Regions from separate parts of the Streptomyces sp. P9-2 genome, predicted to be linked through region 1. Evidence: riboswitches for the same ligand, from Rfam matches in the RefSeq annotation. Region 1 holds a riboswitch; each other region holds the start of a gene.

Region 1 (3,881 bases):
GCGTCCCGGTAGCGCTCGTAGAAGTCCGGGTAGCGCATGGGGCGCAGGGTGAGCTCGAAGCCGGGGTCGAGCAGGTTCTTGGTCGTGCTGGTCACTGGCAGGCCTCGCAGGATTCGGGGTTCTCGAGGGAGCAGGCGACGGCCTCGGGGTCGGCCGGCTGCTGGGCGGGGACGGCGGCGCGGGCCGCGCGGGCGATCCGGGTCGCCGGGCGGGAGCGCAGGTAGTAGGTGGTCTTCAGCCCTTGCTTCCAGGCGTAGGCGTACATCGAGGAGAGCTTCCCGATGGTCGGCGTCTCCAGGAACAGGTTGAGCGACTGCGCCTGGTCCAGGAACGGGGTGCGGGCGGCGGCCATGTCGATCAGTCCGCGCTGCGGGATCTCCCACGCCGTGCGGTACAGCCGCCGTACGTCCTCGGGGATCCACGCGACGTCCTGCACCGAACCGTTGGCCTCGCGCAGCGCCTCCCGGGTGCGCGCGTCCCACACCCCGAGCCGCTTGAGGTCCTCCACCAGGTACGAGTTGACCTGGAGGAACTCCCCGGACAGCGTCTCGCGCTTGAACAGGTTGGACACCTGCGGCTCGATGCACTCGTACACGCCCGCGATGGACGCGATGGTCGCCGTGGGCGCGATCGCCAGCAGCAGCGCGTTGCGCAGGCCCGTCGCGGCGATCCGGGTCCGCAGCGCCTCCCAGCGCTCCGGCCAGGCGAGCTCGACGCCGTAGTGGTCGGGGTGCAGCACGCCCCGCGCGGTACGGGTCTTCTCCCAGGCGGGCAGCGGGCCGTGCCGCTCGGCCAGTCCCGCGGACGTCTCGTACGCGGCGAGCATGATCCGCTCGGCGATCCGGGTGGACAGCGCCTTCGCCTCGGGGGAGTCGAACGGCAGCCGCAGCCGGAAGAACACGTCCTGCAGCCCCATCACGCCCAGACCCACGGGGCGCCAGCGGCTGTTGGACCGGGACGCCTCCCCGGTCGGGTAGAAGTTGATGTCGACCACCCGGTCCAGGAACGTCACGGCGGTGCGGACCGCCGCGTCCAGGCGCTCCCAGTCCATGCCGTCCTCGCCGGCGAACGCCGCGAGGTTGACCGAGCCGAGGTTGCAGACCGCCGTCTCCCCGTCGTCGGTGACCTCCAGGATCTCCGTGCACAGGTTGGACGAGTGGACGACGTGGCCCGGCTCGGCGGTCTGGTTGGCGGTGCGGTTGGCGGTGTCCTTGAAGGTCATCCAGCCGTTGCCGGTCTGCGCGAGGGTGCGCATCATCCGGCCGTACAGCTCGCGCGCCGGGAGCGTCCTGCGGGCCAGGCCCTTGGCCTCGGCGGCCCGGTAGGCCGTGTCGAACTCCTCGCCCCACAGGTCGACCAGTTCGGGCACGTCCACCGGGGAGAACAGCGACCACTGCGCGTCGTCGGCGACCCGGCGCATGAACTCGTCCGGCACCCAGTGCGCCAGGTTCAGGTTGTGCGTACGGCGGGCGTCCTCGCCGGTGTTGTCGCGCAGTTCGAGGAACTCCTCGATGTCCGCGTGCCACGTCTCCAGGTAGACCGCGGCGGCGCCCTTGCGGCGGCCCCCCTGGTTCACCGCGGCGACGGAGGCGTCCAGCGTTTTCAGGAACGGCACGATGCCGTTGGAGTGCCCGTTGGTGCCGCGGATCAGCGAACCCCGGGCGCGGACGCGGGAGAAGGACAGGCCGATGCCGCCGGCGTGCTTCGAGAGGCGGGCGACCTGGTGGTAGCGCTCGTAGAGGGAGTCCAGCTCGTCCTGGGGGGAGTCCAGGAGGTAACAGGACGACATCTGCGGGTGGCGGGTGCCGGAGTTGAACAGCGTGGGGGAGGAGGGCAGATAGTCGAGCCGGCTCATCAGCCCGTACAGCGCGGCGACCTCCTCCAGCGCCCGCTCGCTCTCGTCCTCGGCGAGCCCGCACGCGACCCGCAGCAGGAAGTGCTGGGGCGTCTCCACGACCTTGCGGGTCACCGGGTGGCGCAGCAGGTAGCGGCTGTGCAGGGTGCGCAGCCCGAAGTAGCCGAAGCGGTCGTCGGCGTCCGTGTCGATCAGCGCGTCCAGACGGTCCGCGTGCAGCCGGACGAACGCGGCGGTCCGGTCGCCGATCAGGCCCTCCCGGTGCCCGGCGGCCACCGAGCCGGTGAACGAGGTGACGCCCTGCGAGGCGGCCTCGGCGCGGATGCCGAGCGTCAGCAGCCGGGCGGCGAGCCGGGAGTAGGCGGGGTCCTCGGAGATCAGCCCGGCCGCCGCCTCGGTGGCCAGGTCCCGCAGCTCCGCCTCGTCGGCGGCGGCGGACCGGCCGCGCAGCGCGGCCGCGGCCACCCGGCCGGGGTCGGCGTCGGGCAGGTCGGCGGTCAGCTGGGTCAGGGTCCGCAGCAGCGCGGCCCCGGGGCCGTCGCTCTCCTCGGTCACGCGGGTCGCTGAAGCCGGATCGGCTGGCGCGATGGTCACGTGGGGCTCTCCCTCGCTCGGCACGGGGGCCTCGAAGAGCGCAGGGGGCAGCACACGAACGCACGCGGCGTCGCGTCCACCGGCCCATTCCGCGAGGCCCGGACGTCAGGGCACCCGGACCGGAAGGGCCGGGCGCACTGTCGGCAGGTCCTCGGACTGACTCCCGTGCGCGCCCGTGGGCAGGCATGGGTACACCGTTGCGGGACAGTTCCGGATTCGCACCGGATTCCCCTGCGGCGACAGCGAGCATGAGCATACATCTTGTGCCGGGTGCCGCCGACGGACCCATATGTTGTGTCGCGCGAGGGTTATGCTGGCGCCGGGTGAACGGGCCGCGCGGAGCTGTCAGAGCGTCAGCTCGTAGACCAGCAGCAGGATGTCGTCCACCTCCGGCAGCGGGTTCCAGTCCCGCGCCGGGTTGCGCGTGAAGCCCAGCCGCTCGTACACCCGGTGCGCGGCGTGCATGCTGCGCTGCGTGGACAGCACCATCCGCGTACGGCCGAGCGCCCTCGCGCGGTCGACGCAGGCGCGCACCAAAGCCTCGCCGGCGCCCCGGCCGCGGGCGGCGGCGGAGACCGCCAGCATGCGTATCTCCGCCTCGCCGGGCCCGGCGAGGTCCGCCATGGGGCCGGGGCCCGGCACGAAGGTCACCCCGCCCAGCAGCGTGCCGTCCGCCACGGCGACCAGCACCTCGGCCGCCGCCGCCCGCTTCGCCACGTCCCGCAGCTCGCCCAGGTAGCCGTCCGACTCCCCGAAGTCCAGCAGGCCGTCACCGAGATAGGCCTGCGCCGTGATCTCACCCAGTTCCGCGTGTTCGCCGGCGGTCACCGGCCGGATGACGATGTCCATGCGGGGGAGTCTGCCGCACGGGCACGACAACGGGCCGCCGGTTTTCCACCGACGGCCCGCTGCCGTGTGTATGTATGACCGTGTCAGTGCGCGCTGCCCGCCGTGGCCGGCGGGAGCTCGACCTCCACGCCCGGGTCGCCGGCGTCCGCCGTGTAGTCCTTCGGCTGGGTCTCGTCGACGCCCTCCGGCGCCTTGACCGCCCGCAGGACGAAAGTCAGGACGACCGTGACCAGCACGTTGATCACGAAGGCGGTGAGACCGATGTAGCCGATCTCCCCGATGCCCGGGATCTCCTTGGCGGAGCCGCCGAAGTGCTTCTGCGTCGGCGACGCCACCCCGTACGCGGCGACCGTGCCGTAGATCATGCCGACCGCCCAGCCGCCGATCAGCGCCCAGCGGTGGAACCACCGCGTGAACAGGCCGCCCACCAGCGCCGGGAAGGTCTGCAGGATCCAGATGCCGCCGAGGAGCTGGAAGTTGATCGCGACGGTCTTGTCCATGGTGAGGACGAAGACCAGCGCGCCCACCTTGACCAGCAGGGACACGATCTTGGAGACCGCGGTCTCCTGCTTGGGCGTCGCGT
Region 2 (3,881 bases), 4.3 Mb from region 1:
CGACGCCGCCGACGTCCGCAGCAGCAACTCCCCGGCGCGCGACGGCCCGTCGTCGGCCAGTGACACGAAACCCCTCAGGTCCGCCGACCTGCACCAGCAGCGTCGCGGCGCCCGTCACGCAGAAACCCAACGGCACCTTGTACGCCCGCCACAGCCCCCGGCCCGGCACCCCGGCCGGGCCGAGCAGCAGCACCAGCGCCGTCACCAGCACCAGCGCCGCGCCCGGCCAGGCCGGCAGCGAGATCGCGAGCACGGTCAGGCCGAGCCCGAGCACGGCTTTGTCCACAGGATGGCGGCGGCGCCAGCGACTGCCGTGCGCCGCCGCGTCGATGGGCAGCACGGGAGGTCAGTCCCCGTCCGCTGCCGGGCCCTTGGCGGGTTCCCCGGCATCGGCCGAGGCCGCCGCGCGGGCCCGTTCCTCGCCCTGCCGCCTGCCCCGGCGCAGGCCGAAGTAGTAGGCGAGGACGCCCGCGCCGATCGCCGCCTGGAGGGAGAACAGCCCCGACTCGATCTCCCCGGACGGCGGTTCGTACAGCGGCGAGAACCAGGGCTCGTAGTCCGGCTCGTTCTCGACGATCGCCGTCTCCGCCTCGCCGTCGGCGCCGGTGAACGGCTCCTCCTTGTGGTCGCCCAGACCGAGCGCCAGCGGCAGCACCGCCAGCGCAGCCACCGCGAGCAGCAGCAGATTGATCTTCGTGTTGCGCTTCACCGGGCCACCGCCGCACGCTTCGCGGGCTTCGCCAGCAGCACCCCGAGCCGGGTCAGCTCCCCCTTGCTGGACTGCACCAGCAGCCGCATCACCAGCACCGTCAGCAGGCCCTCGCTCACCGCGAGCGGGATCTGCGTGACGGCGAAGATGGCGCCGAACTTGCCGAGCGCGCCCAGGAACCCGCTGCCCGGGTCGGGGAACGCCAGCGCCAGCTGGACGCTGGTGACGCAGTACGTGGACAGGTCGGCGACGAACGCGCCGCCGAAGACGGCGCCCATCAGCGGCACGTCGTACCGGCGCAGCAGCCGGTAGACCCCGTATCCGGCCCAGGGGCCGACGATCGCCATGGAGAAGACGTTGGCGCCGAGCGTGGTCAGCCCGCCGTGCGCCAGCAGCAGCGCCTGGAACAGCAGCGTGATGGTGCCGAGGACCGCCATCAGCAGACGCGGCACCCCAGGCGATCGCGTGCGCCGGAGGCAGGAAACCCTCGGCTATGTGCATGGCTCAGCAGACCCTCTCCAGCACCTCGTGGATGGTTGACGCGCCTTGGCCGGTCTCCTGGCTGACGGGTACCACCGCCCGTGCTCCGCCTTCCCGGGTCCCGAAGAACCCAGTGGCTGCCCGTGAGGGCCGGAGCCGGACTTCCCGATCACAGTGGCGAGGGCCGCACCGGTATCGCACCGATTTCCCGTCACCAAGGCGTGGTGACAGTAATCGGCCCCCCGGGGGTGGTGACAAGCGGGCATCAGGGGCGCGAATCCGGGCGCACACCCGCACACCGGTGCACTCGGACACCCCGGAGGTGCCATGTCTCACACTCGACGGCCCTGGAGGAGTTCCGGTGGACCGCGGAGGGGGCCCCGGTCAGCGCCAGGCTGACCGGGGCCCCTCGTCGGTACTGTGGACGGGACTCTCAGACGTACGGCATGAAGGTGGCCACGAACAGGTTCTCGTCGCCGTCTTCCGCCGCGCTCTCGAACTCCTCACAGACCTCGGGTCGAGCGAGGCAGGGGAAGTCCTCGTAGCTCTGCACCGTCACCCCGTATTCGGGATGTTCCGCCGGAGTGTCCCCGGACAAGAGCAGCGGACCGACTCCGCCCGCTCGCGTGCTCCAGCCCGCCGACCGGAGGGACTTGGCGATGTCCTCGACGGGATCGCCGTCCGCGGACACCGGGGAGACGGCAAGGAGGGCGAGCGATTCCTCCCAGTCGTTCCCCGGGTTCGAGGAGTGCCCTTCGGCCAGGATTCGCACATTCCCGGAAGCGGCGGACTCGACCACGTCGTCCGGCACACCGGGCAGCTGCATCCACTCACGGATGAGAATCCACCCGGCCGCCAACACGACGACGGCCACGGCCGCTCCCGTCAGGCGGAACGTTCTTGTCCATTGCAGGATCATCCACAGTTCCTCACGACGTTGGAGCAGAAGCCGCCCGGATCCCCGTACTGAGTGGCCGGCAGCGACGACAGCCCGAACAGGTCGGACATGGACTGCCCGGTTCCGGACAGGTAGGCCATGTTCGCGTCGAACCGCGCCGATCCCCTGGAGATGATCGAGCTGCTCTGCGCCAGGTTGTCACCCGGGACGCGCAGACGGGCCGCCTCGTCGTCGCTGAGCGAGTAGCCAAGATACGCCTGCTTGGCGTTGCTGCCCCTGGTGGTGTCCACCTTCAGTTTCAGGACCGCGACGGAGACGGCGAACTCCTCGTTCACATTCAGCGCGTGACGGATGGCATCGAGCGATGTGCCCTCGAATTCATCGTAACCGGCGTCGATCAGCGTCTGGCGAGCGGTCGCCGCCTTCATCTGCACGGAGCCGGAGCTGGGGTCCCTGTCGATGAGCCTCGCGGTCCACGCGCCGCCAGTGGAGACCCCCCCCACTTCGCCATCTCGTCCAGGCCCTCCGGCCACGTCGTGCAGAACGGCTGCTCCTGCATGAGCAGGGCGACGACCAGTTGCTCGTCGACACCGTACTTCTTCGCGTAGGCGAGGCCCCAGGCGACGGTCTGGCTGCTCAGCTTCTGCGCGTCGGCCTCGCTTCCGCCGTAGGAGTCCGTCCCGGGGGCCGGGTCCAGATCGGCGCTCGGCTCGACGTAGTCGATGTCCCAGCCGCCCGCGCTGTTCATCCGGCAGCTGTACCCGGACTCGTTGCACTCGACCGGGCGGTGGCCGTCGTACTCGATGAACGTGGACGGGTTGCCGCCGCCGAACGCGTAGCGGTTACCGGTCATCAGATCGGTACCGAGACCCATGTCGGCGAGGGCGCCGTTGTACATGTCCCGGGTCGTGAAGCGGTTGAGCCCCGGGTCGTAGTTCCGGAAGCCCATGTCGTAGGTGCCGGAGTGGGCGTCCCAGCGCTTGGCGTTGTAGCGGTAGGGGTTGTACGCCTCCTTGGTGGGGTTGGTGGCGCTGGGCTTGTCGACGCCGGTGAACTCGGAGTCGTCGTCCGCGCCGTAGGCGGTGTAGCCGTAGGTGGCCTTGGTGTTGCCGGTGTCGTCGGTCAGGGTCTCGACGTCGGTGTGGCTGTTGTAGCCGTAGTAGCCGTCCTCGGTCGTGCCGTCGCCGTTGTGCTTGACCTGCGACAGGCGCTCGCCCCACGGGCTGTACTGGTAGGACTTGGTCAGCTCGCCCGCGACCTTCTCGTCCAGGACCTCGGTCGACAGGCCCAGGTACGCGAAGTCGGTGGTCTTGCCGTCCGTCGTCTTCGACGCGGTGCGGTCCAGCGGGTCGAAGGTGTACTTCGTCGACTTCAGCGCGCCGGTGTCGTCCATCTTCTGGGACTCCACGACGTGGTCGAAGCCGTCGTACACGCTCCGCTCGACGATCTCACCGTCGGAGGTGACCGACTCCTGACGGCCGAAGGGGTCGTAGTTGTAGTCGGCGGTGACGCCACCGGTGCTGGCGGTCAGCAGCCGGTTGCGGTCGTAGCCGTAGACGGTCTCCTTGCCCTTGACCGTCTGCCGGATGACGTTGGCGTTGTCGTCGTGGACGTAGGTCTCGGTGGCGGCGCCGTTTCCGGTCTTCACCGACTCCCGCAGCCGGTCGGCCGGGTCGTAGGTGTAGTCGGTGGTGGAGGACAGGTACGCCGTGTGGTTGTCGGCGTTCATCTTCTCGGCCACGTCCTGCGCCTTGTTGCCGTTGGCGTCGTAGGCGTAGGTGTGCGAGGCGACGA
Region 3 (3,881 bases), on a different replicon from region 1:
CGGCTCGGGGCGGGAGATGTCGCCGGCGAGGATGGGCGGACGGACGTAGCGGGTTCCGTAGGACTGGACCCAGCCGTGCTGGGTGGCGAGGTAGCCGGTGAGCTGCTCGGCGAAGTACTGGACCATGTCGTTGCGTTCAGGTTCGCCGTGCACCAGGACGTCGATGCCGGTCTTCTCCTGGAAGGAGATCACCTCCCGGATCTCGGCCTTGATGCGCTCCTCGTAGTCGGCGGTGTCGATGCGGCCTGCGCGCAGGTCGGCACGGGCGGTGCGCAGCTCGCCGGTCTGCGGGAAGGAGCCGATGGTCGTAGTGGGCAACAGCGGCAGGCCGAGGCGGGCGCGCTGGGCCGCGGCGCGTTCGGCGTACGGCTGGGACCGGCGAGCGTCGGCGTCCGTCACGGCCTCGGTGCGGGCCCGCAAGGCCGGGTCGCGGGTGATCGGTGAGGCGGCTCGGGAGGCGAGTGCGGCGCGGTTTGCGGTGAGTTCGCCAGTGATGGTGTGGATGCCCCGGGAGAGGCCCTTGGCGAGGGTGACGATCTCGGCGGTCTTCTGCCGGGCGAAGGCCAGCCAGCGCAGGATCTGCGGGTCAATGTCCCGCTCGGCCGTGACGTCCAGCGGAACGTGGAGCAGGGAACAGGAGGCGGCGACATCGACCCGGTCCGCGAGCCCGAGGAGTGTGCCGAGAGTGGACAACGACTTCTGGAGGTCGTTGATCCAGATGTTGCGGCCGTTGACCACGCCGGCGAGCAGCCGCTTGCCGGGCAGTCCGCCGACGGAGGCCAGGGCGTCCAGGTTGGCGGTAGCGGCCTCGGTGAAGTCCAGGGCGAGACCTTCGACCGGAGCCTTGGCCAGGATCGGCAGGGCATCGCCGAGGCGGTCGAAGTAGGAGGCGACGAGCAGCTTGGGCCGGTCGGTGAGGGCGCCCAGGTCGCGGTAGGCGCGCTCGGCGGCGTTCAGGTCGGCCGGGGTGCGGTCCTGGACGAGGGCGGGCTCGTCGAGCTGCACCCACTCGGCGCCGGCCGCGCGCAGGTCGGCGAGCACTTCCGCGTATGCGGGCAGCAGCCGGTCCAGGAGGGTCAGCGGCTGGAAGTCGGCGGGCACGCCGGGGGCGGGCTTGGCGAGCAGGAGGTAGGTGACGGGGCCGACGAGTACAGGCCGGGCCGCGAGGCCATGGGCGAGGGCTTCTTTCAGTTCGGCAACCTGCTTGGTGGAGTCGGCCGCGAAGACGGTGTTGGGGCCCAGTTCGGGGACCAGGTAGTGATAGTTGGTGTCGAACCACTTGGTCATCTCCAGTGGTGCGACATCCTGGGTGCCGCGGGCCATGGCGAAGTAGCCGTCGATCGCGTTGGCGTCGACGGCGGCGCGGTGCCGTTCTGGGATCGCGCCAACCATGACGGTGGTGTCGAGGACGTGGTCGTAGTACGAGAAGTCGCCGGTGGGCACCTCGTTGACGCCAGCATCGGCGAGCTGCCGCCAGTTGCTGCGGCGGATTTCGGCGGCGGTGGCATGGAGGGCGTCAGCGGTGACGCGGCCCTTCCAGTAACCCTCGATGGCCTTCTTCAGCTCCCGGTCGGGGCCCTGGCGGGGGTAACCGTACACGGTGGCTCGTGCTGCAGCGGCTGATGTCACGGAGATCTCCTTCGCGAGATTATTCCCTGAGATCCCGGAGACGGGACGAAAGCGCGAAGGGGATGACGAACCGTCCGGCAACGGCCCGCGTGGTTGGCACGGTCGTTCCGTCCGGTGTGTACGCCGGCCCGCCCTCGAGGTCACCGGGATGTCCGCGCACGGATCGGTCTGCGCGCGGGCAGTTGGCAGGTCTTCGGACTTGCGGGCACGTCCTCCTGCCGGAGGACACCTACTGGCCGTCGCTTCCCAGACCCGTACGTCGGACCCAGTGCGTATGACGGCGGTCGTTCCCGCTCACCGCTGCGGGGCAGTCCCGGATTCCCACCGGGTTCCCTCTTACGACGCATCCCGCCTGGCGGACGGGGCGAACCAGCTGCTGCGGCCAGCCTACGGGGTAGCGCCATGTACAGAAGAACACCGTCCAGAATGCGAAAGTGAGGGAGAGCTCGTCGAAGGAACCACAGCGAGGGGCTGGAAGTGCCGCACTCATGCTTCCCGCCCCTCTCTCCATCGCGCCGCGCGGGCACCCCAGCAGCGGTGCGGGCCCCTCAGCCTATGTCGCGACCATCCGCTGGAACAGCGGAGGCGGAGGCCGCGTGCTCGGGCCCTCGGCCGGCAGAATTGGGAAGCTGTTCTAGAACCCGCAGGGCAAGGGCTACAAGGACGGCGAGCTGTGGCCAGCCATGCAGCGCCCGACCTGGCGCCCGGACATCCGCGCCGCCGTCATCTCCAAGGCCCGGGTCAACATGCACCGTAAGATGCTGAAGATGGCGGAGTTCACCGGCCTGTACCCGCTGGCGGTGCTCTCCGACTACGTCGTCTACCCCTCACCCGGCCCGAGCCCGCTGGACTTCCTGCCCTACGCGGAGTCCGGCAAGCCCATCCCCGGAGCCTTCCGCCTCGGGCCCACGCCCGGCCTGGCGAAGCTGGAGGGCGTCCAGTCGATGCAGTGGGCGGTCGACCTGATGAAGCAGGGCCTCAACCCCGCCCGCCACATCAAGGGCGGCAACGCCGTGCTTGACGAAGGCGAGTAACCGTGGCCGCCCACACCACCCCCGGCACCCGCCGCCCGCGGCTGGCGTGGAGAGGGATCGGATGCCGGACCGCCTCCAGCCGCGCGCGGAGGCCCTGGAGCCTTTCCGCACACGCGGGTGGAACCGCGAGCACCGGCCCCGGACACTGTCCGGTCGTACCGCGCTCGAGGCATGTCCGGCCGATCCGATGCCGTCTGCGGTGTTCCCGACGCCGGTCTGGGCTTCCTCCCCGGAGACGACGGCCGGATGCGGGAGCTGACGAGTCACCGGGAGCATGCCGACTGCACCGGTGCCCTCTATCTCTCGGCGGAACGGTTTCCGGGCGAAGGCGGCCCGCAGTCAGCGCCGCCAGGCCCCTCATTCACTATGTGTGACTGTTATTCACTCGCATGGCTACGCCGTGGTGCCGCGTTCTTCACTCGAATGCAGTGTGGGCAGGAGTCTCTCCCCTCACCTCAGAGGAAGAAGGGTCATGAAGCACATACGACGCACAGCTGCCCGGAGGGCCCTCCCCCTGGCCGTCCTGCTCCCCGCGGCCGCCTTGATGACCGCCGGTCCCTGCCTGGCGTCCGAGAGCGGAGGCGGTACGACTCCCACGGGCGCTACGTCCACAGGTGCCAAACCGACAGTTGTACTGGTGCACGGCTATTGGGCGGACGCCTCCGGCTGGGACCGGATCGTCCAGGCACTGCAGAACCAGGGCTATCCCGTGGTGGCCACCGCCAACCCTCTACGCAGCCTCTCCGGCGACGCCGACTACCTTGCCGCCCAGCTGAAGGCGATCGAGGGCCCCATCGTCCTGGTCGGCCACTCCTACGGAGGAGCCGTGATCACCAACGCGGCCGCCGGCAACCCCAACGTCGAGTCCCTCGTCTACATCGCAGGGTTCGCGCCCGACAAAGGCGAGACGGCCTTCCAGCTCGCTGCCAAGTACCCGGGCAGCCGGGTGACCGACGACCCGAACGCCCCGGTGCCGACCGCCCTGAATGCCGTACCGCTCGGCGGCGACCCCACGAACGTGGACCTGTATCTCAAACCGGAGAAATTCGCTGACGTCTTCCTGAGCAACCGGCTCGACGCCAGCCGCTCACAGGTACTCGCCGCCACCCAGCGGCCCGCGACCGCCGCCTCCGGCAACGAGCCCACGCAGTCCGTCGCGTGGAAGACCATCCCGTCCTGGTATCTCGTCGCCACCGACGACCGCACCATAGGCACCGA
Region 4 (3,881 bases), 6.1 Mb from region 1:
GCGGTGATGCGTCCGCCGGTGCGGGCGGTGGCGTACACGAGCACAAGCGCGGCCAGGGCGCCCACGAAGGCGGCCACCGACAGGGAGACCGGCCCGAAGAGGGTGAACCCGAACACGATCACGGAGACCGCGCCGAGCGATGCTCCCGAGGAGACGCCGAGCAGGTACGGCTCGGCGAGCGGGTTGCGCACCAGAGCCTGCAGAGCGGTGCCGATCACCGCCAGGCCGGCTCCGGTGACCGCGCCCAGCAGGACCCGCGGTGCCCGCACGTCCAGCACGATGGTCTCCCGCGCCCCTGACCAGTCCGGATCCTGCCAGTCGGCGCCCAGCGCGTGCGTCACGATGCCCCACACCTGGACGGGCGGCACCTGGACGGAGCCGATCGTCAGGCCCGCCGTGGCGGAGACGACGAGCAACGCGGTGAGGGCCAGCAGGATGACGGCCTGCCGCGTACGGCCCGGTCCTGACCCGGTGGCCTCCCGCCGTGGAACTGTCCGCTCGGCGGGCGTGCCGGTGGCGGCCTGGGTCACCGGAAGCTCTCGGGGTGCAGCCCGCGGGCCAGGTCCTCGACCGCGTAGGCCGAGCGGATGCCGACCAGGGTGGCGGTCAGCGGCAGGACGACGAAGCGCTTGTTCCTGACGGCGGGTACGTCGGCCAGCGCGGGCTGGGAGAGCAGGAACTTCTTCTTCTCTCTCACGCTTCCGGAGCCGGCGTAGTCGTAGAGGGCGATGACCTCGGGCTTGCGCTCGACGACCTGCTCCCAGGAGACGTCGCCGAAGACGTCGTCGAGGTCGGCGAAGACGTTCTCGCCGCCGGCCAGCCGGATCAGCTCCGTACCCAGGCTCTTGCCGCCCGCGGTAAAGGCGCTTTTGTCGCCGCTGTCGTAGACGAAGACGGGCACCTCGGGCTCGCCCTCGACCTTGGCTGCGGCCTTGCCGACGCGGGTCTGCAGGTCCGTGACCAGCTCGTCGGCCCGGTCCGGGACACCGAAGACCTTGCCGATGGTGCGGATCTCGCCGTAGGTGTCCTTCATCGTCGCCCGCTTCCTGCCGCAGTACTCACGGTTGAGGTAGGTGTCGATGCCGGCGTCGGCGAACGCCTTGCGGGAGCGGCCCTCGTTCTCGGCGAAGGCACTGCCGTAGCCGCCGTAGACGAAGTCGGGTTCGGCGTCCAGGATCTTCTCGAACGACGGTTCCTTCTCCGCCAGTTCGGGGATCGCCTCGTAATCCCTCTTCAGCTCGGGCAGGACGGCGGAGTCGGGGAAGGCCGTGCCGACCATGCGGTCCTTGAGCCCGAGGGCGAGCATGAGTTCCGCAGGGTGCTGGTGGATGGTGACCACCCGCGACGGAGGCTCGTCATAGGTCGTCCTCACGCCACAGTTGTCGACGGTGACGGGAAAGCCCGCCAGTGCCGCCGCGGTGGCCTTCCCGTCACCGTCGGTCCCGTCGGACGAGCCGCAGCCGGTGATCAGCAGCACTGACGAGAGAGCCACGGCAGCGGCCGCGGCACGAAGGAACCCGCGCGGGCGGGCAGGGGTGAACAAAGGGGACACGTGAAGCCTCCTGGAGTCCGCGCTCCTCGGATCGGGCCCGCGACGGACCAGTGTCCTGACTCCCGGATCGACGTTCCCTCCGCCTTCCCGCGCACAGCGCAGTGGCATGCTGGAGGGGCGCTCCCCGGTCACAGTGGCGGGACCGTGCCGGATTCGCACCGGCTTCCTGTCTCCCGTCGCGGCGATGACCAGGTGATCCTACGTTCCTCCGAGCCGACGGCAAAAGGGCGTGCGAACCCGGCCGCATGCCCCGCGCCCCCTCACGCTTCGCGGACCGCCCGAAGGAGCCGCTCGGTACTCTCGCCGTAGGGGCGCCCGTCGAACCCACCGAAGACCTCCACGCGGTCGAACCCTGCCTCCTCGGCCATCCGCCGCAGCTCCACCGCGCTGTACACGAACCACGTCAAGGTGGCCCGCGTCACCCGCTCGCCCCGGACCAGAACCCATTCGCTGCGCCGCCGCGCCCACTCGTCCACGTCCACTCCGGTCACGCGGTGGCCGCGGCGGGCGAGCGGCACGGTGAACACCCCCGGTCCGCACCCCAGGTCCAGTACGCGCGAACCCTGCGGGAAGGTCAGTAGGGGAGAGGTGTCCAGCAGTTCCTCTGCCCGCTCGTGGCGCTGCTCGGAGAAGGGGAAGTCGTGGAACTCGGTCCAGAAGTCATCGTCCTGGAAGCCGCCCGTCCGTGTCATCGCGTGTCAGTGCTCCTTCGTGGTCGTCGTCGGGGAGAGGTCGCCGCGCCGTGCGGCGGCGCAGCGTGAGCAGAAGAGGGGGAAGCAGCAGACACTGGGCGGCTGCCAACAGCAGGAACCAACCGGTGTGTCCGGTCCGTTCGCCGAGGCCGTACAACTGCCCGACCAGCACGCCGCTCGCGCAGGCGCTCCGGCCCGCGGCCAGCCGCTGCTGGCCGAAGACCACGGCATCGGAGCGAGGGCTGCGGCGCAGTGCGGTCCGCTAGGGCTCCGCCGACGATGCCGCCGGAGAACTGCACGAGCGATGCCACGGCCAGGACGACGCCGATCGTGCCGAGCCCCATCCCGAGCCGCTCGTGCAGCTCGTCACGGACGGTGCGGGCGGCGGCCACCAGGTATTCGAGCGAGGCCCGGGTCTCGGGCCAGGCACGGGTCTACAGGCCGCAGTCGGGGTTGACCCACAGCCGCTCGGCCGGGATGGCCCGTAGACCGGTGCGCAGGAGGTCCGCGGCCTCCTCAGTGCTCGGGACGCGCGGGGAGTGGATGTCGTAGACACCCGGTCCGGCCTCGCGCGGGTAGCCGTGCGAGGCCAGTTCCGGGGCACCGACGCCATCGCCGCCGACCTGGCGGCGAACCGTGCCGACCTCGCCTCCCGTGCTTCAGGAACGCGGACGTCCGTGATCCGGGCGGTGACCCCTGTCACGCGCCCGGAACGGTGCCAGGACCTCGCCGCCCTGGGCCAGTGCTTGACGAACAGCAAGGTCGGGGCATCGGTTCCCAGTGGGGCGCCGAGGACCACGTTGTGGCGCGCTCGGTGACGATGTCGAGGAAATGGCGGCGGATTTGAGCGGTGGGCAAGGCGGGGCTCCGAAGGCTCACAGGTGGAGCGGGGCGAGGGAACGGGCGGGGTGGCGCGGGACGAGGAAGACGACGATGCCCTTGCCGTCGGGGGAGAGGTGGGTGGCCTGCGTCCAGCCGTGGCGGCGGTAGAAGGCCATGGCCCGCCCGTTCCGGACCGAGGTGAGCAGCCATGCCCGCCCCTCGGGCGCGTCTGCGGTCACCGCTTCGAGGAGGCGGGCGGCGAGGCCTGTGCCGCGGGCGGTGGGCCGGACGGCGAGTTCGTCGATTTCCCGGGCTCCGCACAGCCAGTCGGCGGTGCGGTCGTTGCCGAGGCCGGCGGCCGCCCGGGGATAGCCGCGGTCGGTGGGGAGGGGGACGGAGTGGTCCACGCGGTGGCGAAGCCGACGATCTCCCCGTCGCGCACGGCGGTCGCGGCGGTGAACCCGGCACGCCGCACGTCCGCCGGCAGCCGGGAGGCGAACTCGGTTGTCTGCGCCTCGTCCTCGTGCCAGGGCGGGGCGCAGAAGGCGTCGACGTACACCGAACGCAGTGACTCGGTGTGCGTGAGTATCCCGGCGTCCCGGTGCACACGGATGTCCGTGGTCATCAGGCGGCCACCGCCTTCCCCATGACGACGGGGTGCAGTGCGGCGTACTCCAGCGGTGCCGGTGCGGCGCCCGTCCGTACGAGAAGGTCGCCGACGGGGGCGGTCATCGCGCCGTTGTCGGTGCACAGCCGCAGCGGCGGCATCCGCAGTTCGGCGCCCGCCGCCAGACGGTGCTCCTCGGTCGGCGACC

The links. A riboswitch is a leader RNA that binds a small molecule or an ion and turns the genes downstream of it on or off. The one in region 1 is predicted to bind cobalamin.
Region 2: linked by a shared signal. The riboswitch ahead of ACQY0Z_RS20770 (energy-coupling factor ABC transporter permease) and the one ahead of ACQY0Z_RS01060 (ribonucleoside-diphosphate reductase subunit alpha) in region 1 are both predicted to bind cobalamin.
Region 3: linked by a shared signal. The riboswitch ahead of metE (5-methyltetrahydropteroyltriglutamate--homocysteine S-methyltransferase) and the one ahead of ACQY0Z_RS01060 (ribonucleoside-diphosphate reductase subunit alpha) in region 1 are both predicted to bind cobalamin.
Region 4: linked by a shared signal. The riboswitch ahead of ACQY0Z_RS28435 (ABC transporter substrate-binding protein) and the one ahead of ACQY0Z_RS01060 (ribonucleoside-diphosphate reductase subunit alpha) in region 1 are both predicted to bind cobalamin.

Annotation. Positions count from the first base shown of each region.
Region 1 is NZ_CP192633.1:230,249-234,129, reverse strand. Features, by position in the region: gene ACQY0Z_RS01065 (ribonucleotide-diphosphate reductase subunit beta) at 1-38, opposite strand, end outside; gene ACQY0Z_RS01060 (ribonucleoside-diphosphate reductase subunit alpha) at 92-2,449, opposite strand; cobalamin riboswitch at 2,575-2,745, opposite strand; gene ACQY0Z_RS01055 (GNAT family N-acetyltransferase) at 2,795-3,298, opposite strand; gene mctP (monocarboxylate uptake permease MctP) at 3,382-3,881, opposite strand, start outside.
Region 2 is NZ_CP192633.1:4,513,032-4,516,912, forward strand. Features, by position in the region: partial or broken gene cbiQ (cobalt ECF transporter T component CbiQ) at 1-340, opposite strand, end outside; gene ACQY0Z_RS20765 (energy-coupling factor ABC transporter substrate-binding protein) at 347-709, opposite strand; partial or broken gene ACQY0Z_RS20770 (energy-coupling factor ABC transporter permease) at 706-1,210, opposite strand; cobalamin riboswitch at 1,241-1,423, opposite strand; gene ACQY0Z_RS20775 (hypothetical protein) at 1,623-2,063, opposite strand; gene ACQY0Z_RS20780 (hypothetical protein) at 2,105-2,521, opposite strand; partial or broken gene ACQY0Z_RS20785 (RHS repeat-associated core domain-containing protein) at 2,868-3,881, opposite strand, start outside.
Region 3 is NZ_CP192634.1:84,441-88,321, forward strand. Features, by position in the region: gene metE (5-methyltetrahydropteroyltriglutamate--homocysteine S-methyltransferase) at 1-1,635, opposite strand, end outside; cobalamin riboswitch at 1,809-2,005, opposite strand; partial or broken gene ACQY0Z_RS32985 (telomere-associated protein Tap) at 2,271-2,663, shown strand; gene ACQY0Z_RS32990 (alpha/beta fold hydrolase) at 3,136-3,881, shown strand, end outside.
Region 4 is NZ_CP192633.1:6,289,762-6,293,642, forward strand. Features, by position in the region: gene ACQY0Z_RS28430 (FecCD family ABC transporter permease) at 1-530, opposite strand, end outside; gene ACQY0Z_RS28435 (ABC transporter substrate-binding protein) at 527-1,552, opposite strand; cobalamin riboswitch at 1,581-1,758, opposite strand; gene ACQY0Z_RS28440 (class I SAM-dependent methyltransferase) at 1,813-2,244, opposite strand; partial or broken gene ACQY0Z_RS28445 (5-methyltetrahydropteroyltriglutamate--homocysteine S-methyltransferase) at 2,604-2,846, opposite strand; partial or broken gene ACQY0Z_RS28450 (GNAT family N-acetyltransferase) at 3,120-3,691, opposite strand; partial or broken gene ACQY0Z_RS28455 (hypothetical protein) at 3,691-3,881, opposite strand, start outside.